Regions from separate parts of the Geodermatophilus sp. CPCC 206100 genome, predicted to be linked through region 2. Evidence: riboswitches for the same ligand, from Rfam matches in the RefSeq annotation. Region 2 holds a riboswitch; the other holds the start of a gene.
The links. A riboswitch is a leader RNA that binds a small molecule or an ion and turns the genes downstream of it on or off. The one in region 2 is predicted to bind cyclic di-AMP.
Positions count from the first base shown of each region.

Region 1: it holds a riboswitch for cyclic di-AMP, as region 2 does, so the genes downstream of both, PGN05_RS18505 (transglycosylase family protein) here and PGN05_RS13360 (hypothetical protein) in region 2, are expected to answer to the same signal.

Region 1 is NZ_JAQISV010000041.1:49,228-54,551, forward strand. It holds gene treZ (malto-oligosyltrehalose trehalohydrolase) at 1-127, opposite strand, end outside; gene PGN05_RS18500 (hypothetical protein) at 251-2,752, shown strand; gene PGN05_RS18505 (transglycosylase family protein) at 2,721-3,293, opposite strand; cyclic di-AMP (ydaO/yuaA leader) riboswitch at 3,296-3,439, opposite strand; gene treY (malto-oligosyltrehalose synthase) at 3,738-5,324, opposite strand, start outside.
Region 2 is NZ_JAQISV010000023.1:98,642-103,965, reverse strand. It holds gene PGN05_RS13370 (VOC family protein) at 1-241, shown strand, start outside; gene PGN05_RS13365 (hypothetical protein) at 252-407, opposite strand; cyclic di-AMP (ydaO/yuaA leader) riboswitch at 758-905, shown strand; gene PGN05_RS13360 (hypothetical protein) at 1,183-2,085, shown strand; gene PGN05_RS13355 (DNA-directed RNA polymerase subunit alpha C-terminal domain-containing protein) at 2,132-2,644, shown strand; gene lhgO (L-2-hydroxyglutarate oxidase) at 2,641-3,870, shown strand; gene PGN05_RS13345 (hypothetical protein) at 3,973-4,527, shown strand; gene PGN05_RS13340 (sulfite exporter TauE/SafE family protein) at 4,746-5,324, shown strand, end outside.

The sequences.
Region 1 (5,324 bases), on a different contig from region 2:
CGGCCTCGACCTCCGCGCGCCACCAGCCCGAGTCCTCCCGGCGCATGTCGTGCACCGCGCCGTCGACCTGGAGCCGGACCCGCTTCGGCAGCGGAGCCCAGACGGAGAACTCGACGGGTGCGGACATGCGGGCGCCTCCAGGAGTGCGGGGCTGAGGGGCTGGCCAGGGCCGGCGGACGGGGCAGATCATGCCCGCGAACCCGACGGCCAATCGTGAGATGCACGGCAGTCCGGAGAGGGAGAGCCGCCCATGCCGCACTGGGTCGAGCTGCGCGTCCACGGGGTCAGCGGAACCCCGCCGGAGTACATGCTGGGCAGCGCGCACACCGCCCAGGTCGCCGGCGACGACCGCAGCCGGTGCTTCCGCCCGACCGATGGACTGGGCCGCGAGCTACGCGCTCCCGGCGGGCACGTCCTGGAGGCGTTCCACTGGGGCCGGTGGACGTCGGGGTCCTGGTCGCAGGGCCTGTGGCTGCTGCTCATCCCCTTCGGCATCGTCAACGCCGCGCAGTTCATGCTGCCGCCGCCGGAGTCCCGGAGCTCGCGGCGCGTGCACGCCCTGTGCGGGGCGCTGCTGCGCACGGTGGCCCTCGTGCTCACCGGGCTGTTCGCGCTCGCCCCCTGCCTGGTCGTCGTCGACCTGGTGGCCTGGCAGTGGCTGGCGCGGCGGAGCCTGCCGGTGGCCGACCGCCTGATCGTGGTCGGGGGGCTGGTGGTGGCCGCACTCGTCATCGCCGGGCTGTCCCGGCTCGGGCAGGTCGACACCGGCCGTCGCTTCCGCTTCGGGCACGCCGGGCCGCGGGACCTGGGCCGCGGCGCCGACGGGCTGCCCGGGCTGGGCGACGCGGCGTTCTTCGACGGCGACCCGGACAGCCCGGCCCTGCGCCGGCTGCACCGCGCCGCCGGCCTGCTCGTCGTCGCCTGGCTCGGGCTGTCGGTGGCCGGCGAGGCGGGCGTGGCCTGGGCGCGGTGGTGGCGGTGGGCCGCCGCGGCGGTCCTCGGCCTGGTGGCGCTGGTCGTCCTGACCAGCGGCGATCCGGAGCGGCGGACGACGGTGCGCCGGAGGGACGGTCCCGACCGCCGGCCGCTCGGCTGGACGCTGCTCGCCGCGAGCATCGGCCAGGTCCTCGTCGCGGCCGGGCTGCTCCTGGCCGTGGTCGCCGTCCTGGTCGCGGACGTGCGCAGCAGTGGCCGGCTGCCGGGCACGGAGCCGGCGGTGGCCGTCCTCGTCCTGGCCGGCACCGCGACGGTGGCGGTGCTCGTGGCCGCCGTCTGTGCGCTCGCCGCCCTGACCCGCGGCGCGGCCCGGGCGGTGCCCCGGCCCTTCCGGCGCTTCGCGGGCGGCACGTCCGCGGCGCTGGCCACGGCGGTCGGCTGCTTCCTGGGCGTCGGCACCACCGCCGGGCTCACCCTGGGGGTCGAGGAGCTGGTCGACGGGATCACCGGGACCGACGTCGTCGCGCCCGCCGTGCTGCAGCGGTTCTCCTACGCGTGGGGCGTGACCGCGCTCGTGTTCGCGGCCGGCGCCGGGGTCACCTGGGCCCGGCTCCGCCACGACCGGGCGGTGTTCCGCGCCCGGGCGGAGGCGGCCATGACCTTCGGCGACCCGCCGGAGCTGCGGCTGCCGCCCGCGTGGGTGCGGCGCACCGGCCGGGCCATGCAGACGGCCCGGCTGAAGAACGGCGTCCCGCTGGTGCTGGCCCTGTGGACGGCGCTCGGGCTGGTGCTCGCCGTGGCGATCGGCGCCGCGGCCTGGGCGGGCCGCGGCGCGGGCGAGGAGCCGGGGTTCCCCCTGAGCCTGCTCACCGGGGTCGAGTCGCCGTCCGGCGGCGCGGTCACCGGCGACGACGTGGTCATCGGCTTCGGCCAGCTCACCCTGCTCGGCATCGGCCTGGGCACCGTGCTGCTCGCCCGCGGAGCGCTGCGCTCCGAGGGAGCCCGCCGCGGGCTCAACGTCGTGTGGGACGTCGTCGCGTTCTGGCCGCGCGCGGCGCACCCCTTCGTCCCGCCGCCGTACGCCTCGGAGGTGGTGCCCGCGCTGGTCCGCCGCATCTGCTGGCACCTGGGTGTGCCCGACCCGCTCGAGGACGCCACCGCGGGCGACGGGCCGCCGCGGTCCGCGGAGAACCCCGCGCCGGCCGGCGAGGTCGTCGTCGCCGCGCACAGCCAGGGCAGCCTGATCTCGCTGGTGGCCCTGCTGTGGTTGCCCGAGGAGGTCCGGGACCGCGTGCGGTGGGTGACCTTCGGCTCGCAGCTGCGCCAGCAGTTCGCCCGCGGCTTCCCGCACTACGTGCACGCCGACCTGCTGCGCGGCATGGGTGGCGCGTTCCGCTGGGTGAACCTCTACCGAGACACCGACCCCGTCGCCGGGCCGGTCACCAGCTGGGGCCACACCCGCGACGGCGGGCCGCTCACCTCCCGCCGGATCGACGACCCGGCGGCGCCGCAGCCGGACTGGCTGGACCCCGACACCGGCCGCCGGGTCTGCGGGGCGGAGTGGCGGCTGCTGGACCCGGTGCCGGCCGACCTCGACCTGCAGACCCGCGCGGTCACCGGGATCGGCGGGCACGGCGGGTACTGGACCGACCCCGACTGGCCGCTGGCGCTGGACGTCGCCCGCGGACGGGTGCCCGACGGGCGGGTCCGCCGGGCGGCCCGCCCCCCGGGCCACGGGAGGCCGGGGGACCGGCTGCCCGTGGCCCGGGTCGAGCGGCCGTCGGTCAGACCACGAGCGCCTGGCCGACGCGGATGACGTTCGGGCTGCTGAGCTGGTGCCGGTTCTTCTCGTACAGCGCCTGCCACGTGGTGCCGTGCGCCGCCGCGATCTCGGCCAGCGTGTCGCCGGCCTTCACCACGTAGCTCCCGGCCGGCGCGGCGGCAGGGGCGGGCGCCGGTGCGGCAGCCGGGGCCGCTGCACCCGCCTCCGGCGCGGCCGGGTCCAGGCCGCGGCCGCAGGTGGGCCAGGCGCCCGGGCCCTGCCCGTCGAGCGTGCGCTCGGCGGTGGCGATCTGCTGCTCCTTGGTGGCGAGGTCGGCCCGCGACGCGTACTGCGTGCCGCCGTAGGCCGCCCAGGTGCCCGGGCTGAACTGCAGGCCGCCGTAGTAGCCGTTGCCGGTGTTGATGCTCCAGTTGCCACCGGACTCGCACTGCGCGACGGCGTCCCAGTCGTTGGGGCCGGCGGCCGCGGCCGGACCGGCGAGGACGCCGAGGGAGAGGGCCGCCGCACCGGTGAGGACGACGGCACCGCGGCGCAGGCCGCGGGCAGGCAGGAAGGAACGATCGTGCTGGGACAAGGGGATCCTCCGATCGCCGCCGGAGGGGTTAGCTGTCGGGTTCGGGCGATCGGTGCCCGGCCGCGCTGACGCGGCTTCACCCCCAGACGCGCGGGGCGTCAGAAGTGGGTCCCCCACCCCCGTCCACGGTGCTGCGGTGGGGACGCCGCCGGACGGGGTTGGGCGGGACGGCGTCCGTGCCCCGCCGGTCGGCCGGGCACCCGGGCGACGGTAGGTGGCCGCGCGGATCCGGCCCGCCCGACGCGGCGAGTTCTCCCGGCGTGGCGCGACAGGCCGGGCCGGGGACGGCACACCGTCCCCGGCCCGTGACGAGGAGTCATGCTGTGGCCCGTGCTGTGCGGCCCCGTCCCGGGTCCCGACCTGAGCCCGGTGACGTGCTGGAGCGGCCGCCCTTCAGGGGCCCGCGCCGAGCCTGCGCGGCGTGGGGGGAAGGGCGGTCCTTCTTCAGTCGCGGACGAGGAGGGCGACCGGCAGCCGCCCGAGGACCTGCGCGACCGGCATCCCCGCGGCGTCGGAGACGAACCGGTCCCCGGTGAGCAGGTCCCGCCAGGCCCCGTTCGGCAGCTGCAGCGCGGTGTCGCCCCAGCCGCCGGCGTCCGCGAGCCCCACGGGCAGCCGGGTCGCCACCGTCACCGCGCCCCCGCGGTCGAAGGCGACGACGTGCCCGGCGGCGGTCCCGGTGGCCTCGACCGGCTCGTAACCGGTGAACCACTCGGGGTGCTCCCGGCGGGCGCGCAGGGTCCGGGAGACGACGAGCAGCTTGGCCGCCCCCTCGGCGTCGACCGGGGGCACCCAGCCCCCGTCGAGCCGGGCGAGCAGGCGCCGGCGCAGGTCGTAGTCCACCGGGCGGCGGTTGTCCGGGTCCACGAGGGACAGGTCCCACAGCTCGGTGCCCTGGTAGACGTCCGGGACGCCGGGGATGGTGAGCTGCAGCAACTTCTGCGCCAGCGAGTTGGACCGGCCGAACGGCGCGATCCGGGCGACGAGGTCCTCGATCGCGCCGTACGTCGCCTCGTCGTCGTACGCGGCGTCGACCAGCGCGTGCAGGCGGGCCTCGAACTCCTCGTCGGCGTCGGTCCACGTCGTCGACGTCCCGGCCTCGCGCGCGGCCTTCTCGGCGTAGGCGTGCGCCCGGTCCCGCGACAGCGGCCAGGCGCCGACCAGGTTCTGCCACACCAGGTGCGCGAGCGGGCGGTCGGGCAGCGGGTGCCGGTCCAGCAGCCGGCGCACCAGCTGCGCCCACTCGCCCGGGATCTCGGCCAGCACCGCCAGCCGGGCGCGCACGTCCTCGCTGCGCTTGGTGTCGTGCGTCGACAGCGTGGTCATCGACTCCGGCTTGCGCTCCAGCCGGCGCTGCTGCGCCTCGTGGAACTCCGCCACCGTGCCGCCGAAGCGCGCCGGGTCGCCGCCCACCTCGTTGAGCGCGACGAACCGCGCCCAGCGGTAGTAGGCGCTGTCCTCGACGCCCTTGGCCATCACCGGGCCGCTGGTCTGCTCGAACCGGGTGGCCGCCTCGGTGCCGGCCTGCGACAGCACCGGGTGCAGCGCGTCCAGCGCCGCGCCGAGGTCGGGGCGCCGTTGCCGCACCGCGGCCACGGTCGCGTCGAGGTGCTCGCGGCCGTCGGGCAGGTAGCTGCGGTAGACGGCGAAGGAGGCCAGCAGCTCGGCCAGGGCCTCCTGCTCCGTGGCGGTGTCGACGCCCGGCAGCTCGCCGATGACCCGCACCAGGCGGGCGACCTCCGAGCCGAGGATCCCGTCGGTGACCTCGCGCTTGCAGTCGTGCACCAGCTGGGCGTAGTCGACCGCCCGGCCGCTGAGCTCGGTGTCGAGCGCGGTCAGCTCCGGCTCGCCGGCCGGGTCGACGAGGACGTCGTCGACCTCGGCCAGCGCGTCGTAGCCCGTCGTCCCCGCGGTCGCCCAGCTCTCCGGCAGGTCCTCCCCGGGCTCGAGGATCTTCTCCACGACCGTCCAGCGGCCGCCGGAGGCCTCCGCCAGCCGGTCCAGGTAGCCCTTGGGGTCGGCCAGGCCGTC
Region 2 (5,324 bases):
CTTCTTCGACTTCCCGGGCCTGGACGTCGGCCCCTACGCCGAGGTGCTCGGCGGCCTGCACCACATGGCCATCAGCGTCGAGCCGCGGCACTGGGAGGAGCTGGTGCGGCGGCTGACCGACGCCGGCGTCGCGCACGAGGTGCACAGCGGGGTGTCGGTCTACTTCCGCGACCCGGACGGCGCCCGCATCGAGCTGATCGCCGACCCGCTGGGTGAGATGTACGGCACGCACGTCCTCTGAGCCGCCGGGGTCACGGCCGGCCGGATCCGTCGCGGCCGGCCGCGACCACCTCGGCGAGGGTCGCGCCGTCCCGCGCCACCCACGCGCGGCCGTCGTCGGTGAGCACGACGGGGGGCTGCAGGAGCCGCGGGTGCTCCGCCAGCAGGCCGGATCCAGGCGTCGGCATCGCGCGCCGTGTCGCGAAGGCCCAGCTCGCGGGCCGGCGACTCGGACATCCGGGTGACCTCCCACGGCTGGGGGTCGAGGGCGCTCAGCGCGGCCCGCAGCTCCGCCTCCGTGGGCGGGTCGCCCAGGTAGCGGCGCACCGTGTGCTCGACGCCGGCCGCCTCGAGCTCGTCCCGGGCGGTGCGGCACCTGGAGCAGGACGGGTCGAACCAGACCTCCACGCCGCCACGCCAGAGCCCGCCAGCGACCCGGGTCACCCGGTCGACTCGCTGCCGGCGATTGTCACAACTGCATAACGACGGTTACCGTGGGTGGTGTCCGGCGGTGTCACGCCCCCACCCGGGGGAGTCCGAGCGGACGCCGCCGAGTCGCCCTCCGGGGCGAGCCGGGGACCCACCGCAGTACTGGGGTGAATCCCGCCCGGGCGCGTCCCGGCCGGGTAGGGCTGCTTCCCGCCCGAACCCGTCAGCTAACTCGGTAGGCGGCATCGGGAGAAACGGAGAGCCGCCGGATGGCGCCCTCGGTCACTGCTGCGCGACCCCGCTCGGCCGGGCACGGCAGGACCCGAGGCCGCCCGCGCACCTGACCGCCCGCGGCCGTCCCGCCGCCCGCCGCCGCACACCCCCGAGCGCTGCTGTTCAGCCGGCTCCCGCCGGTTCCCCCGTGTGCTCGGCCGGCCGGCCCCGACGACCGTGGCCCCTGCTGCCCGCATCCCCCCGCAGCCGACCGTTCTCCCCGGTCCTCCTGCGCCCGCACCCCCGGAGCACCCACCACCCATGGACACCCGCACGACCCCGTCCGGCCGCGCTGCCCGCTCGCGCCGCCGCCCGCCCTCCTCGGTCCGCCGTCCCGGCCTGTACCTGGGCGTCGCCGCGGCCGGCGCCGTCCTCGTCCACGTCGTCGTCGGTGCCGAGCCCGCCGCCGTGGCCGAGGCCGGCGCCACGGAGTCGGTGAGCGTCGCGCAGGAACTCGGCCTCTCCGCCTCGGCGGGCCCGGTGGACCTGACGCGCGACCTCCAGCCCCTCGAGGACCTCGCGGCCACCCGCAGCACCCGCGAGGACGCCCAGGTGGCGGCCGCGCAGGTCCAGGCGGCCGCCGACCAGGCCGTGCTCGACCGGCAGCGGGCGGAGGCCGAGGCCGCCGCCCGCGCCGCGGCCGAGGCCGAGGCGGCCGCCCAGCGCGAGGCCGCCGAGCGGCAGGCCGCCGAGCAGCAGGCCCAGGCACGGGCCCAGGCCGAGGCGCAGGAGCAGGCGGCGGCCCCCGCGGCCGCCGCGCCGCCCACCGCCGCGCGGGCCTCCACCGCGGCCGCCGGCGCGGTCGCGAAGATCACCAACTCCGCCGGTGGGGTGAAGCCGCAGGTGCAGGCCGCCGCCAACGCGGTCGTGAGCAACGTGCCCGGCTTCGCCGGCAACACCATCGGCGGCACCCGCGCCAGCGCTGCCGACCCGGGCGGCCACCCCTCGGGGCTGGCCGCCGACTACATGGTGGGCACCGACGCCGGCCTCGGGGACGCGGTCGCGCAGTACCACATCGCCCACTGGGAGGAGCTCGGCGTGGACTACGTCATCTGGAAGCAGCGGATGCTGAGTTCGCCCGGCGGCGCGTGGAAGGCGATGGCCGACCGCGGCGGCGTCACCGCGAACCACTTCGACCACGTGCACGTCAACTACCGCGGCTGACCCGCCGGTCGGCCGCCGTCCGGAGGACGGCCTAGGGTCGGTTCCCATGCCGACGACGCCGGAGCAGCCGACCGCGGGGACGGTCCGGGACCTCGGGCTGCCCACCCGGGCGGTCACTGCCCTGACCCGCGCCGGGATCACCCGCGCCGACCAGCTGGCGCGGCTGACCCGGCGGGACCTGGCCGGGATCGACGGGCTGGGCGCCGGCTCCATCGCCGCCATCCGGCTCGTCGTCCCCGAGCCGCACCAGGACGGCGCGCCGTCCCGCTCCCCGGAGGACGACGCGGAGTCGCCCCGGGCCCTGCCGATCCCGTCGCTCGAGTCCCTGCGGGCCCCCCGCGGGCGCACGACGGTCGACCTGATCGTGCCCGCGACGCCGCCCCGCGACCCCGCGGTCTGGCCGGCTCCGCCGCCGCCGCGGCCTCCGGAGTACGCGGACCTGTGGCGCATCGGCCGGCGGGTCGCCGGCTCGGTCGCCGGAGCGCCCTGGCGGCTGGCCCGCGGCTCGGTGCTCGTCCCCGTGCGGCTGGTGGCGCGGCTCCTCGGGCACGGGCGCTGAGCGGTCCGGTCACGGGTCCGGCCGCCCCGCGCATCGGTGTCGTCGGCGCCGGCATCGTGGGCCTGGCGGTCGCCCGCCGGTTGGCGCAGCTGCGGCCGGACGCGCGGATCACCGTCGTCGACAAGGAAGCCGACGTGGCGGTCCACCAGACCGGCCGCAACAGCGGCGTCGTCCACGCCGGCCTCTACTACCCGCCGGGCTCGCTCAAGGCGCGGCTGTGCACCCGGGGCCGGGCCCTGCTGCGCGAGTTCTGCGCCGAGCACGGCCTGGTCCACGACGAGTGCGGCAAGCTGGTCGTCGCCCGGCACGCCGGGGAGCTGCCCGCGCTGGCCGAGATCGAGCGCCGGGCCACCGCCAACGGGGTGCCCGGCCTGCGCCGGCTCCCGGGGAACGCGCTGCGCGAGGTGGAGCCGGAGGCCGCCGGGGTGGCGGCGCTGCACTCGCCGCACACGGCCATCGTCGACTTCCGGGCCGTGGCCCGGGCCATCGCCGGGGAGCTCCGGAGCCAGGGGCACGAGGTCCGGCTGGGCTTCGAGGTCACCGGCGTGCGGCGGGAACCCGGCGGGGGAGTGGTGCTCCGCTCCGGGGAGGCCGACCTCGCCGTCGACCGGCTGGTGGTCTGCGCCGGGCTGCAGGCCGACCGGGTGTCACGCCTGGCCGGTGACGCGGCGGGCCCGGCCATCGTGCCGTTCCGCGGCGAGTACCTCCGGCTGGTCCCGGAGCGCCGCTGGCTGGTGCGCGGGCTGATCTACCCGGTGCCCGACCCCCGCTACCCGTTCCTCGGCGTCCACTTCACCCGGCGGGTGGACGGCGGGGTGGACATCGGGCCCAACGCCGTCCTCGCGCTGGCCCGGGAGGGCTACCGCTGGCGCGACGTGCGGCTCGGCGAGCTGGCCCGGACCCTCACCTGGCCGGGCACGCGCCCGCTGGTCCGGCGGCACTGGCGGACCGGCCTGGCCGAGGTCCACGGTTCGGTGTCGCGGCGGGCGTTCGTGGCCGCGGCGCGGGCGTTCGTCCCCGCGCTCACCGACGGCGACGTCGAGCGGGCGCCGGCCGGTGTCCGCGCCCAGGCCGTCGACCGGGACGGCACCCTCGTCGACGACTTCCGCATCCACCGGCTCGGCTCCGTCGTGACCGTCCGGAACGCGCCGTCCCCCGCGGCCACCTCCGCCCTGGCCATCGGCGAGTACGTGGCCGACCGGGTGCTCGCCGGCGACGCGGACTGACCCGCGTCCAGGAAGCCCACGGGGCCGTGCCAGCCGCGGCACAGGCTGCGCGCGCAGGCTGCTCCCGAGGCCGGAGACGCCGGCCCCGGACGAGGAGACCCTGTGCGCAAGAAGCTCGTGATCGCGGCCACCGCCGGCGCGCTGACCCTCACCGGCCTGGCCGTGGCCGTGCCCGCGCTGGCCGACGCGGATCCGGCCGAGGGCACGTCGTCCTCCCGGCTCGACCGGATCAGGGACGCCCTGTCGGGGCTGGTCGGCAACGGCTCGATCACCCAGGAGCAGGCCGACGAGGTGGCCGGCACCCTGGCCGCCGCCGACCTGAGCGGGCACGGCGGGCACGGCGGCGGCAGGGGCCTGGCGGTCGCCGGGGAGGCGCTCGGCATGAGCGAGGACGACCTGCGCTCCGCCCTCCAGGCCGACGGGGCCACGCTGGCCTCGGTCGCCGAGGACCAGGGCGTGGCGGTCGACACGTTGGTCCAGGCGCTGGTGACCGCGCAGCGGGAGCGCATCGCCGCGGCGGTCACCGACGGCCGGATCACCCAGGAGCAGGCCGACGAGCGCCTGGCCGACCTCGAGCAGCGGGTAACCGAGCGGGTCTCCGAGCCGCTCGGGGACCGCGGACCGCGCGGGGACGGCGACCGGCCGGCGCACGACTGACCCCTGCGGCACGGCGCCGACCCCCCTCCGCGTGCTGTGCCGCAGGACCGTCCCGCGCAGACGTCCTAGACATCTGTTGCGGGACCCCCGGCCAGGCAGCATGCTCCCCGTGGGCGGGGCCCCGGGGCAGGACCCGGGTGCGCCCTGCCCGCCAACGTGGGCACGCGTTCCGCAGGGCCCCGGTGCGTCCGCGCCGGGCCCTGCGGCACGGTGGGGGAGTGCAGCCGCTGATCGACGCCGGCCTCCTCCCCGAGGGGCTCACCCCGACGGTGCTCGCCCTCGTGCTGTGCGCGGCGCTGGCGGCCGGGTGGGTCGACGCGGTGGTCGGGGGCGGCGGGCTGCTCCAGCTGCCGGCGCTGCTGCTGGTCCCGGGGATCACCCCGGTGCAGGCGCTGGCGACCAACAAGCTGTCGTCGGTCTTCGGCACCACGACCAGCGCCGTCACCTACGCCCGCCGGGTGCACCCCGACCTCCGGACCGCCCTCCCGATGGCGGCGATCGCGCTGGTCTGCAGCTTCGGGGGAGCCTCGGTCGCGGCCCTGCTGCCGGCCGCGGTGTTCAAGCCGGTCATCGTCCTGGCGCTGGTCGCCATCGCCGCGTTCACCCTGCTGCGGCCGTCGCTGGGCGGGGTGACGGCGCTGCGCCACACCGGGCACCGGCACCACGGGATCGCCGGCGCCCTCGGTGCCGGGATCGGCTTCTACGACGGCGTCCTGGGGCCGGGGACGGGGTCGTTCCTCGTCTTCGCCATGGTGTCGCTGCTGGGCTACGACTTCCTGTCCGCCAGCGCCAAGGCC